Regions from separate parts of the Paenibacillus sp. MER 180 genome, predicted to be linked through region 3. Evidence: riboswitches for the same ligand, from Rfam matches in the RefSeq annotation. Region 3 holds a riboswitch; each other region holds the start of a gene.

Region 1 (3,166 bases), on a different contig from region 3:
AGTTCTTCCAACGCCTGAACGACTTGTGGACGCTGTCTTAATGGTTCTGTCCGCCATGCTTGAACACGAGCACCGCTCTCTGCTAATGCTGCACGCGTCTCTTCACTCGGGCTTGCGAAGTGACGAGCAAGTAGGGCAGTCTCCTCCAGCTTCTCATCCGCGAACGCCAATGCCTCGCGCACTGGTGCTGACAGCTCAGTTTCCCGCGCCGCCGTGAGTGGTACATGAAGCAGGCTGCATGATGGCTGAATAATCCAGCGTTCCTTCGGTACAATCCCTTCCACAGACTCCAGCCATACTGCAGCAGCCGCTAAGTCCGTACGCCAAATATTGCGGCCATCAATAATGCCGACAGCAAGCTGCTTCTGCGCAGGGAATCCGAATTGACGAAGCGCTGCTTCATTTCTCCCTCTATCATGAACAAAGTCTAATCCGAGCGTATCCACCGGAAGCGACACGAACGCTTCGTAGTCGGACACCGCATCGAAGTAGGTCTGAACCCATAATGATAAGCTTGGTGCTGCCTTGCGCAATTCGGCATAGACTTCCTTCACAGCAGCCCAATGCTCGCTTGGCATTTCCAGCACGAATGCAGGTTCATCCAATTGCACAGCCTGCACACCTTCACCCTCCAACTCGCTAAGCAACTGTCCGTATACCCCTACGAATTGGCGAAGAACGTTCAGGCGCTCTTCCGGTTTAATCCCTTTAATAAAGCGGACATAAGTATATGGCCCGATGATGACTGGCTTACCTTCAATGCCATGAATCTGCTTCGCTTGGCGATAGGCTTGCAACGGGCGATTGACCGTCAATTGCGGCGCCTTGCCTTCCCATTCCGGCACAATGTAGTGATAGTTCGTATTAAACCACTTCGTCATCTCGCAAGCTACCGCATCCTGTGTACCGCGAGCCAAGGCGAACAGCAAATCTGCGTTCACTTCTCCACCGTCATATGCAAACCGTGACGGTATCAATCCGAATGTGGCTGTCATATCAAGCACATGATCATACCAGGAGTAATCATTTACTGGAATCAGGTCAATGCCAGCGTCCTGCATCGTCTTCAGCCGAACATCATTGATGCGCGCCAATTCTTCTTCCAGCTGCTGAACAGAACTGTTCCCAGCCCAATATTGCTCCAATACCTTCTTCCATTCCCGGTCGTATCCGATCCGAGGGTAACCTGCTGTGCTTGTCTTGATTGAATGAACGGTCATCATACTGCCCCTCTCCATGAGTCAATTTGCCGTACGGGATATAGTTGTACAATTTCTATCGCTTAACACGGAATTAAGATTGCAGTTGAACGCTCTACCCCACCATATGTGACTTTATCACTCAGACTTCAGAAATTTTCATTGCATCCCAATATGCAAAAAAGACATTCCTGTCCAACAACAGAAATGTCTCGTAAACGTCCATGAAGTCATAGTGGAATAAATCGATCCTTCCGTCTCATTAGCATACTACCCTCATGCTAAGAGGAATCGAAAACCGATATCCATGCTTACGAACACTTCCCTATCTCCCGTAGGTACGAACAGTGTTGTCAAAACAGGCAGGTCTCCTGGCTTCAGCTTCATTGGCCTTTGCAGCCTTCCCGATCGATTACGACCAGTGGCTCTCTCGCAATACCTCAACTGTCACAGTGGCGGGACCGCGCCGGATTTCCAACCGGCTTCCCTATTAAGCTTCGACGTTACCCAAAGCACCTGTTTCCTCATATTCAATTGCATTGAAAGTCGCAGTCACGCTTCCCCCAATTGAGAACGATTATATATCTAACCAGAACGAATGACAAGGATTTTTTCTCATCTCTAACCAAAATAAACAAATACCGGAGCTGTGACCTTATCTTCATTAAACTCCGATTCACTAGGCGTCTATCCATGCACAATAGGCGAGCCTCTCGGCTCGCCTATTGATGATTACGGGTTGATGCGCTAGATGACCATTCCTTCATGCAGAAAGACAATATCTTCGCCTTTCTCATCTAGCGTCAATTCACGATTATCCAAGAACCATACATCATTTTGCTCCATAAAGAACGTAATGCCGTTCACAACTTCCGTCACTGCTGGATATTGCGGACTGTCTTTCATGATGCCGAATGAATAAGGTCCTGAAGCACTGAATCCGCTGTAGCGGACGAATATGCGTACTGAGTCTCCTGCTGTGAATCCCCAATCAGCCAAAAAACGCTCGACTGCCTTCGCTGTAACGCGTAATTGCATGTTCAGACCTCCTTAATCATACCTTTCATCCGATTTGATCATACCATGTGGCCGCCACTTTTGTTAACACCAAAGTTGACAGTTCGTCAATGATCCGCATAATCATTACCGCATAATACGTTCGGCGATATGATTATATGCTTCCTTCTGTTTAGGAACATCACGATCTCTACCGTGAAATTCTGTCAGGCTACAGCTTGATGCGTTGAAGCCGCAGTGCATTCAGTACAACGGATACCGAGCTGAAGGCCATAGCCGCTCCTGCAAGCCATGGGGCAAGCAATCCGATTGCTGCAATCGGGATACCAATCGTATTGTATACAAGTGCCCAGAACAAGTTCTGCTTAATGTTGCGCATGGTACGGCGGCTCATCTCCATCGCATCCGCAATGCCGTTCAAGTCGCCACGCATTAAGGTTACGCCTGCCGTCTCCATTGCTACATCCGTACCTGTACCGATCGCGAACCCAATGTCCGCTGCTGCCAGAGCTGGCGCATCATTAATTCCATCGCCTACCATGGCGACGACACTGCCTCTCTGCTGCAGCTCGCGCACATGCTGTGCCTTCTGTTCAGGCAGCACCTCTGCAAATACATCATCAATCCCTACTTGTGACGCGATTGCTCTGGCCGTACGGGTGTTGTCTCCTGTCATCATAACAACGCGTATCCCCATTTGATGCAGCCGCTCGATGGCCTTCTTCGAAGAAGCCTTCACTTGATCGGCAACGGCAACTATGCCTTTCCAGCTGCCATCAACCGCGATAAGCATTGCCGTCTTGCCTGCCTGCTCCATGTCTTGCAATGCTTCCTCCGCATCTGCGCTTGCTACCCCGTTCTTCTCCATCCATCTGCGTGTGCCGACAATGATCTGATGCCCATTCACCTCAGCCGCTATTCCATATCCAGGTTCAGCTCGAAATGAATCC
Region 2 (3,166 bases), on a different contig from region 3:
ATATCGCAAGCGGGTCAAGGATTTCGCTGATATGACAGAAGTAAATGAAGCCAGCGTAGCACTGCTGTCCGAACACTTCGTTATTCATACGCTTAACGAGCATGTGAAGCAGCAATCGGCTGACGGCACAATCAAGTTCTTGTTCAAGCTGCAGGATGGCAACTTGATTGAGACGGTGTTGATGAGACACAAATTCGGGCTGTCGGTATGTGTGACGACTCAGGTTGGCTGCAACATCGGCTGCAGCTTCTGTGCGAGCGGACTGCTGGCGAAGAGCCGCGACTTGTCGAGCGGCGAGATTGTGGAGCAGATCATGAAGGTTCAGCACCATTTGGATGCAGTGGGTGAGGGTGATCTGGTCAGCCATATCGTCGTGATGGGTATCGGAGAGCCATTCGATAACTTTGAGAATATCGTTGATTTCTTGCGGGTTGTTACTGACCACAAAGGTCTGGCAATTGGAGCGAGACGAATTACGGTATCAACAAGCGGCTTGGCGAATAAGATCAAAGACTTTGCAGATATTAATCTGCGGGTGAACTTGGCACTTTCCTTGCATGCGCCGAATGATGAGCTGCGCACGCGCATTATGAAAATTAACCGCGCGATTCCGATTGCGAAGGTGATGGAGGCGATTCGGTACTTCATCAACACGACGAACCAACGGGTGACGCTGGAATATATTTTGCTGAAGGACGTGAACGATCAGCAGGAGCACGCACTTGAGTTGGTGCAGCTGATTCAAGAATGGAAGATGCAGGACGAGGTCAATGTGAACTTAATTCCGTACAATCCAGTTGATGAGCACAGCCAGTATCAGCGCAGCGAGCAGGAGTCGATTCGTGGCTTCTATGATGTCATGAAGAAACATAACATTAGCTGCAGCGTGCGGTTGGAGCATGGCACAGACATTGATGCTGCTTGTGGCCAGCTTCGCAGCAAGCAGATTAAGAAAGAAAGCGGTGCTGGTGCCGATCAGGCAGCTATGAGCTAAAAATATTTTGTAGTTTACAAAAAGCGTACCTACCAATGGGTAGGTCGCTTTTTTTCGTGCTGTCTATGAGAAAGTTCTTTGTCCGTCATGCTAAATTTTGCTACAATAAAACCACGTATTCTTATCGCAATTACATAGAAATAGTTTATATGGTGCTGTGCATGCTCAGCTTAATAGGGAAGTCGATGCGAGTTCGACGCGGTCCCGCCACTGTAACGCAGAGCTGACAATCAAGGCTTTTATCCACTGTTAACTGAGCTAACGGGAAGGTAGATTGTCGAGCGATGATGCGAAGCCAGGAGACCTGCCATATAAGTGCTCTATATTTCTCACGAGGATGGGAGGGGGATGTTTATTCGTGCTGCTAGTAGGAGATTACTAGTGTATTTAGCTGCATCGAAGTGGTTACCTAACATCTTTCTAACATGGAAAGGTGTTTTTTTATTGCCTTCATATCGACATATTAAGGAGATCAGACATTGAAGATGATTACGAACAGAATGTTGAAGAAGAGCTTGTCTGCATTACTAAGTATCGTATTGTTGTTATCTCTTGTACAGCCACAAGTCATAAGAGCGGCGAGCGGGCAGGGCAATACTCAGTTAAATAACATGATTGAACATACGGTTCAATACTATAAGGACTATTATAAGGATGCTTCTAATCAAGATGCTGTAAGTGATTCATGGTGGGAGCTTGTTGCTCTGTGGAGTGCGGGTCAAGATTTGCATGATGGAACTTGGAGATTACCTACATGGGAAACAAAAGAGCCAAGACTTCGACCAAATGCAGGAGGCACCGATCATATTCGATATATTTATGGCTTGCTTGCATTAGGAAAGAATCCGGCTCACGCTTGGGAAACGAACCGGAATCTGTGGGCGGAGCTGGCAGCACAGCAAGATCCAGCAACGGGTGCTATCGGTGGAGTTAATAAACACATTTGGGCAATGCTTGCCTTAAGCGCCGGTGAGAAGCTTGGTCAGGATATGGGGTCATGGAATGCCGCATCCAAGCAAAAAGCGCTCGATTATCTGCTTAAAGCACAGTACGCAGACGGAGGTTATGGACTGTCAGCTACCGGCAGCTCAGGAGATACTGACATTACTGGTATGGCGCTGCTTGCACTCGGTCAATACCAAGGACAGAGCGCGGTAGATGCGGCAATTGAACGAGCTAAGGAATTGTTGAAAAAACGCCAATTGGACAATGGAGGGTTTGATTCCGTTGGTACATGGGGATCCGGAGATAATTCCAATAGCTTATCTACATCCGTATCGGGATTGGTTGCTGCAGGCGACGATGTCTTGTCAGCAAAGTGGAAAGAGCCTAACGGAACAGTTATCGATGCGTATGCACGCTTCCAACAAAATGATGGATCGTTCAAATGGAAATTAACAGATTCTTCTGCAAATAGGATGGCTACCGAGCAGGCTCTTGTTGCGTTGCTCGACATCAAGCATGGAAAATCGGTATGGAGTCGCCTCGCGGAAGTGAAGCTTCCATCGGATCAATCACATGTTAATGTGCAGGTTAGTGTCAAAGGGATTGACGATTTCATTTATCAACCTAACCAAATTTCCTTGGATGCAAACAACAAAAAGCTCACCGCATTGGATGCACTAAAGCTAGCGCTGGATCAAGCCAATCCATCAATTCCCTACCTTACTTTGGGGAATGGGGATCAAGCAAGACTAACATCCGTTGCTGGTCAAAATGAAGGGAAACTTGGCGGTAGCGATGGTTGGAAATACAAAGTGAATGGAAGTGCTCCTTCTGTAGGAGCAGGTGCATATGAGATAAAAAATGGCGATGACCTCTATTTCTATTATGGTCGTCAGCCGATGATTTCTACAGTCTCTTCTATTCAACAGGGCGCTGTAAATCCAACGGTCGAAGTACAGCTTGCGGGAGATTCATTTACGCCTCAAGCGTCGCAGATTGACAGTTGGCTAGTAAAGCCAGGAACGACTGAACTGAAACTAAAAACAATCTCACTTCTTAATAGTCAAAAAGCAAAGCTCGTTTTTGAAGGCCGTGCTGTTACTGGCGGACTTACGGTTCAAGCTCTTGGAGCTGCCGTAACGGGACAAGAGGAAAGCAATGGATTGGCAGTTAGCTTGGAATTGCCTAAATCGATTGGAACAGCGACATTGTCCGTTGAAATAAGAT
Region 3 (3,166 bases):
TCTCATCAGCTTCTTCACCTACGTTCTCGTTATGTTCGCAGCAGTTGAGAAGCCTAAAATATTTTGAAGTCCAAACAGCACTTCACTTATAGCAGATTCGACAGAGGATACATCGCCTGTAATGACGAGTGATCCGCTGAAGCGATCGACGAAGCCGATCTGTACGCCAGCCGCCTTCGTCGCGATATCCGCTGCAATAATGGAAGCCTCGCTTGGTGTTATCGTCATGACTCCGATTGAATCATGTGCGTCATTCCCTAATCCCAGCTTCTTATAGATATCAGGGTTCGGATTCGCGATAATATGAGCCAGCGTGACCTGTTTACCAGGCACGTACTCTTGGATAACGCGTTGTTTCTCAGTGTGTTGCTCCATACCATCATCTCACTCTCATGTCAGAAACACGTGAAATTGCTGTAAAAAAACATAAAAGCCCCTTAAAAGTTCACACAGGAATTTTAAGAAGCCTCTTTGCTTGGTTTTGTATGCAACACGCCGTTGTGTTACCTTTACTATATTTTAATACTGCAAACGTTGTCAATACACATTCAGACAAAATTCGACGCAAACCTACGATTGAAACATTTTGTTCAAAATTTCAGCCACATCTCCAGTTGTTGGTACACGAGGATTCGTCGCTGTGCAGCCGTCTTTCAACGCACCTTCAGCAATCGACTCTCTCATTTCGTCCAGCAGCGCCTTCTCAATTCCGCATTCCTTCAGCGTCTGCGGCATCTGCAATTGCTTCTGCAGCTGCTTGATAGCTTGCACCAAGCTGCGTACACCGCTCTTCGGATTCGGTGCGGATAGACCCAAGCTTTTCGCGATTTCTGCATAGCGAACCGCTGAAGCTGTGCTCTCTTCCCTGCCATAGCCTGGCTTATAATTCGCATTGAATTCAATAACATGCGGGAGCAGCATCGCATTCATGCGGCCATGCGCAATTTTGAATTTGGCTCCAGCGACATGCGCAATGCCATGGTTAAGCCCCAGCGAAGTAATATTAAATGCCATGCCCGCAATACAGGAGGCATTATGCATCTTCTCACGTGCTTCTAAATCTCCACCATCCTTATATGCACGTGGCAAGTAAGCAAACACCAGCTTAATTGCCTTCTCGGCAAGCGCATCGGATATATCATTCGCTTTTGTAGACACATAAGCTTCAATCGCATGCGTCAATACATCCATTCCAGTATCTGCCGTAATGAAGTCCGGCACACTCTTAACCAGCTCCGGATCCAATATCGCCTCTTGCGGCAGCATATCATCGGATACGAGTGGGTATTTAATGTTCTTCTGTTTGTCGCTGATTACCGAAAATGATGTCACCTCGGAGCCCGTCCCGCTTGTCGTCGGGATTGCCACGAATGGAATCTCCTGCTGGTTCAGAAGCTTCTGCGCAAACAGCTTCATCGCCTTAGCCGCATCAATCGCAGACCCGCCGCCAATTGCAATGATTAAATCTGTGTTGAACGCACCCAATGCCTCAACACCTTCGGTTACGATTTCAACAGGAGGATCAGGTACGATATTGCTGAAAATATATTGCTCATTGCTCTCATGCAGCCGATCGAATACCATGTTGATCATCCCTGACTTGACCATGAATGGATCGGTAACGATGAAAATCCGCTTATTACGCCATTCCATCAGACGATCCAGCGCGCCATGCCCCATATAGAGATCGGCTTTGATCGAAAGTTTATCCACGTAAAGCACCTCCAACGAGTAGTTGCAACAAAAAAAGAGGCCTCTCAAAGGGATGGATCCCTTCAAAAAGCCTCTTTGCTTGTTATGTCGTGTGCACGCCATTGTGCAACTTATCATTCAATTATCATCTATACTGTACATCGTAACGCAAACAGGCGTCAACCTCAATATAATCGAGTTCATCATTACGACAAATCTGTATAAGAAAAAAGGTGGGACATGCACATCATTGTGCATTTGGTTCTTCTTCGTTGAAAAACGTCCCGCTTGCCCAGCTTGTACATCTTTGTATTTTCGGCGGCGACCACCAGGCTGACTCGACTGCGTTGTCGACAGCCTCCAAGAAAATATAAAAAAGCCTAGCGAGGCGCAATCGTCACTAGACTTGTAAACCAGTCACTTTCGCCTCGAAATGACTGGCCTGGCAAAGTTACTAGACAAAAGACCTGACTTAAGACCGAGCATTCGGCCTATCACAGTGGCGGGACCGCGTTGGATTTGCACCAAACTTCCATCGTCTATAACTTCTTCTATTGTGCATGACGTGAATGGGTCATCCATTCGACAATTATTATAGCACAAACAATCTGTAACGCAATATGAAAAAAAGATAAAAGTTGAGGATCGAAATAGTTAAGAGTGATTTGCCCGTCAATATGTCCCAGCAGATGTGAAGCTGCCCTGCCCTTTGAGATAGCAATCGAAAAACTGTACTAGAATATGATTCATCGTTTCAAGACAGTAATAGGGATCAATCTCCGCCACCCTGCCGCCCTGCAGCATATTGGATATTAGCGGGGAAATGAGAGACAGGTCGGTAAGACTCATATGCTCCGCTCCTTGGAAATGGACGGTATGCACGACTTTACCGTTTTTATCAATAACCTTGTTAGCTGCATAAGGGGATTTGCTGTTGTGCTGTAGTAGCTGTACCCACACACCGTCAGAATAGATATTAAGAAGTGGAGTCGTATAGGGCTGGTTGCTTGCCGCAAAATCATCGGTCTCCTTGTTGTATATGAGCTCGCTAAACATTGGGGCATCGATATTGACAACGGCGCCAACATCATCACGCTCCCTGCCAAGCCAAGCGCTTGCTGCTCCGCCCATGGAGTGTCCAAACACACCTATCTTTTGAGTATTCACTAGCGGATACACCTTGTCACTGCTCGTTATTGCTTTTTCCACAATCGTATCGATTACAAAATTCATGTCATCCGTACGCAGCTTCATCCATTTTTGGATAAGCCCATACATTTGTTCTACCGTGTATTTGCCCTTGTTGGAGTCATTGACTTCCTTCATATATCCCGAATCGATGAATGTCCTGTTTCCGTCTTCAGATGCCGTATAATAAGAATGAAATGGATGATCGATAGCGCATACTACGTACCCGTGGCTCGCAAGCTCCATATAGGTTGAGATATTGCTTCCTTTGCTGCCGAATGCACCA
Region 4 (3,166 bases), on a different contig from region 3:
AAAACAACAGGAAACGATTATTAATGACAAGACATATGTTACGAAAAAAGAGTCAAGCAAGCGGCAAAATTGTGCGCTTCGCACTTGTTCGTCATGGCTTGACGCAAGAGAATACGGAGCGGCGATATATTAGCTATTCGGATGTACCGCTATTGCCGGATTCAACAGAAGAGCTCCGAGCTCTTCGCCGAACATTGGCGCATCCATCACCGCTGCTATACACGAGCGATATGCGCCGCTGTCGCGACACGCTCGCCTATTTGCGTCCGCGTGACAGCATCCAAGCTGTGGAGGACACAAGGCTGCGAGAATATGACTTCGGTATGTGGGAAGGGTTAACCTACAATGACTTGAAGGAAGATCCACAGTATCGAAGATGGCTTGACGATTCATCAGCCATCCAGCCGCCGCGCGGGGAACCGTGGCAGTCCTTCTGTACGCGAACGGCGCATGTATGGTGGGAAGTGCTGCGCAATGCGCGTGATTCCTTCATCAGCAGCGGAAATCATATGGAACGGCAAGAGGGCGCTATCCGTCGTCGGCCGTACCATTCTTCGCCGCTGCCACGTGGACGTGTGCTGCGCAGCAAGACAAGCCGGATGCAGAGACAGTCATATGGAAGCGGGCCTAGTCCGCGGCCGGATGTTGTCATCGTCACACACGGGGGCGTCGTTCGTCGCTTATATACGCTGGCTTTCCCGCGGAAGTCATTCTGGGAAGCCGCTGCGCCAATCGGTGGCGGTGTTATGATTACGGCGAAGCGATGTGCCCGCAAATGGAAGTTCTTGCGAGCAGAACGGCTTCCAAGCAGATGATGACGTTTGTGTGTCAAAGCAGGTTCATTAGATGCACGCAATGATGTAATCTATTGCAACGCAGAGGCTTTTCCCCTATAATCAATTATCGAGTTTAGCACTTGGATGACGAAATGTATTCCATATTGAATAATCGTGATACTTCAGGTCCTTGGGTATGTATGCGGTACGGATCCATACGCGTTGCTCGGTAAGAGATACCGATGTATTGTATGGTCGATGCATATTCGAGGTTAATAGGGAAGCCGGTGTGAACCCGGCGCGGTCCCGCCACTGTGAATGGAGTGTTGCGCTCATGATGCCACTGTCGAATTCGTTAGTGTGTGCTGTATGAACCGCTATGGATGGGAAGGCGAGCTGCAACGTATTCTCCTAAGTCAGGAAACCTGCCTGAAGATGGACGAGCTGTATCCTTCGCGGAGAGGATCACGTCATTGGCGTAATGCATCAGGCAACATGGCAGCGCAGCTGCTTGCTTCCTGCTTCTAGGTGTCTGTTGAATATTGCGATAGATGACTTTGTGTTCCCCCGGATCGAAGGATCGGGGGTTTTTGCTGTATTTGGAAATGATTTCACATCCCATCAAGCACTTCGTTTGTACAAGGTAAACTGCAGTTCAATGCAATTGCACAGCACGAATGTATATCACAAATTCAGTCACAGTAGGATTTACAGCTCAGGTATATGCAAGTGCTCATTGACAACTGATACCGAATGGGGATGTACATACATTCTTACGGCAAGTGCAGCTTGCAGTGCATTATCGTTCGCATGGCGAAGGATGGAACCGCTTTACACCTGCACGGGTAGTACATGGTTAGAGACTAGGAAGAATGACGCGAGGGAGAGATTCTGACATGAACAAATGGCTGAACAAATCGGTAGCGGCGCTATTGGCGCTTATGCTTACAGTAGGACTGGCGGCTTGCGGCAATCAAGATGCGGCTAAGCCTGCTGAGAATAATACTGCACAGCAAGAGTCCAATGGCAATGGGGCTACAGAACAACCGAAGCAGGATGATCTAAAAACGACGTATCCGCTGACTGTTAAGGATGCAACGGGTGAAGAATTCACATTCGACAAAGCGCCAGAACGTATTGTGTCCGTGTCTCCAGCTGAGACAGAGTCCTTGTTCGCACTTGGATTGGATGCACAAATCGTTGGGGTGTCTGATTTTGATGATTATCCGGAAGCAGCGAAGTCCAAAGAGAAAATGGGCGGCATTACGAAGCCGAATGAAGAGGCAATTATTAAAGCTAAGCCGGACATCGTGTTCACAGGCATCTCGATGAAGGAGCCAGTTGTGAAGAAGTTCCGTGAGCTGGGCATTAAAATATTCAAGGTAGAACCAAAAACGTACGACGATGTGATTAAGAACATCGAATTGTATGGTCAAATTACGGATCAGCAAGCTAAAGCGAAGACGATTGTTGACAACATGAAGCAAGTGCGTGAAGATGTGAAGTCGGCCGTTCAAAGTGCGGAGAAGGAAAAGGTGTATATTGAATTCTCCCCAGGCTGGACAGTAGGCAGCGGCGAGTTCATGAACGAGCTGATTGAAATGGCAGGCGGCACGAACGTTGCGGCTGATTCAGCCGGCTGGATTCAAATTAACGAAGAGAACATTATTAAATCCAATCCGGATGTAATCATGTTCACGCAAGGTGTAGTGGACTCCGAGACGAACAAATCCTTGGAAGAAATTATTCGTGGACGCAGCGGTTGGAATAACATCAATGCAATTAAGAACAATCAAGTAATCGGTGTGGATCAGAACCTGATCAGCCGTCCGGGACCTCGTGTAGCTGACGGATTGAAGGCAGTTGCGAAGGCGGTTCATCCGGACTTGGTGAAATAATCATCGTGGAGAAATCGATGAATAAAATGGGTTGGTATGGAGGAGCGGGTATTGCGCTTCTCCTTTTGTCCGTTGTAGGATGTCTTGCTGTAGGCTCTGTACAAATGCCAATGGGGGAAATTGCTCAAATTCTTCTTCATCATATTCCAGGGCTGGATCAGTTCATACCGGTCACATGGGATGACGCTTCCGCGCAAATTATGATGAAGGTACGCTTCCCACGAGTTCTATTGGCAATGCTCGTAGGGGCGGCGCTTGGGGTCGCAGGTACTGCATTTCAAGGAGTGCTGCGCAACCCGTTGGCAGATCCGTATACATTAGGGGTATCTTCAGGGGCTTCTGTTGGAGCCGCATTCCTTATTTACTTCGGTTTGCAGTATTCGCTGTTCGGCGAATGGACGATTCCTGTCGTTGCATTCGCTACAGGGGTAGCGACCCTAATGTTCGTCATTAAGCTGGCCAGTGAGCAGGGGAAGATTCCAATCGAGACAC

The links. A riboswitch is a leader RNA that binds a small molecule or an ion and turns the genes downstream of it on or off. The one in region 3 is predicted to bind cobalamin.
Region 1: it holds a riboswitch for cobalamin, as region 3 does, so the genes downstream of both, metE (5-methyltetrahydropteroyltriglutamate--homocysteine S-methyltransferase) here and M3661_RS11395 (1-propanol dehydrogenase PduQ) in region 3, are expected to answer to the same signal.
Region 2: it holds a riboswitch for cobalamin, as region 3 does, so the genes downstream of both, M3661_RS01700 (DUF4430 domain-containing protein) here and M3661_RS11395 (1-propanol dehydrogenase PduQ) in region 3, are expected to answer to the same signal.
Region 4: it holds a riboswitch for cobalamin, as region 3 does, so the genes downstream of both, M3661_RS20765 (ABC transporter substrate-binding protein) here and M3661_RS11395 (1-propanol dehydrogenase PduQ) in region 3, are expected to answer to the same signal.

The regions. Positions count from the first base shown of each region.
Region 1 covers NZ_JAMAVT010000009.1:86,528-89,693, forward strand. Annotated here, with positions in the region: gene metE (5-methyltetrahydropteroyltriglutamate--homocysteine S-methyltransferase) at 1-1,220, opposite strand, end outside; cobalamin riboswitch at 1,544-1,734, opposite strand; gene M3661_RS15880 (HesB/YadR/YfhF family protein) at 1,947-2,237, opposite strand; gene M3661_RS15885 (heavy metal translocating P-type ATPase) at 2,428-3,166, opposite strand, start outside.
Region 2 covers NZ_JAMAVT010000001.1:412,118-415,283, reverse strand. Annotated here, with positions in the region: gene rlmN (dual-specificity RNA methyltransferase RlmN) at 1-994, shown strand, start outside; cobalamin riboswitch at 1,128-1,320, shown strand; gene M3661_RS01700 (DUF4430 domain-containing protein) at 1,480-3,166, shown strand, end outside.
Region 3 covers NZ_JAMAVT010000005.1:442,242-445,407, forward strand. Annotated here, with positions in the region: gene M3661_RS11385 (EutP/PduV family microcompartment system protein) at 1-6, opposite strand, end outside; gene M3661_RS11390 (BMC domain-containing protein) at 19-375, opposite strand; gene M3661_RS11395 (1-propanol dehydrogenase PduQ) at 571-1,713, opposite strand; adenosylcobalamin (AdoCbl) riboswitch at 2,101-2,252, opposite strand; gene M3661_RS11400 (alpha/beta hydrolase family protein) at 2,365-3,166, opposite strand, start outside.
Region 4 covers NZ_JAMAVT010000013.1:142,648-145,813, reverse strand. Annotated here, with positions in the region: gene M3661_RS20770 (histidine phosphatase family protein) at 1-815, shown strand, start outside; cobalamin riboswitch at 1,012-1,223, shown strand; gene M3661_RS20765 (ABC transporter substrate-binding protein) at 1,673-2,674, shown strand; gene M3661_RS20760 (FecCD family ABC transporter permease) at 2,692-3,166, shown strand, end outside.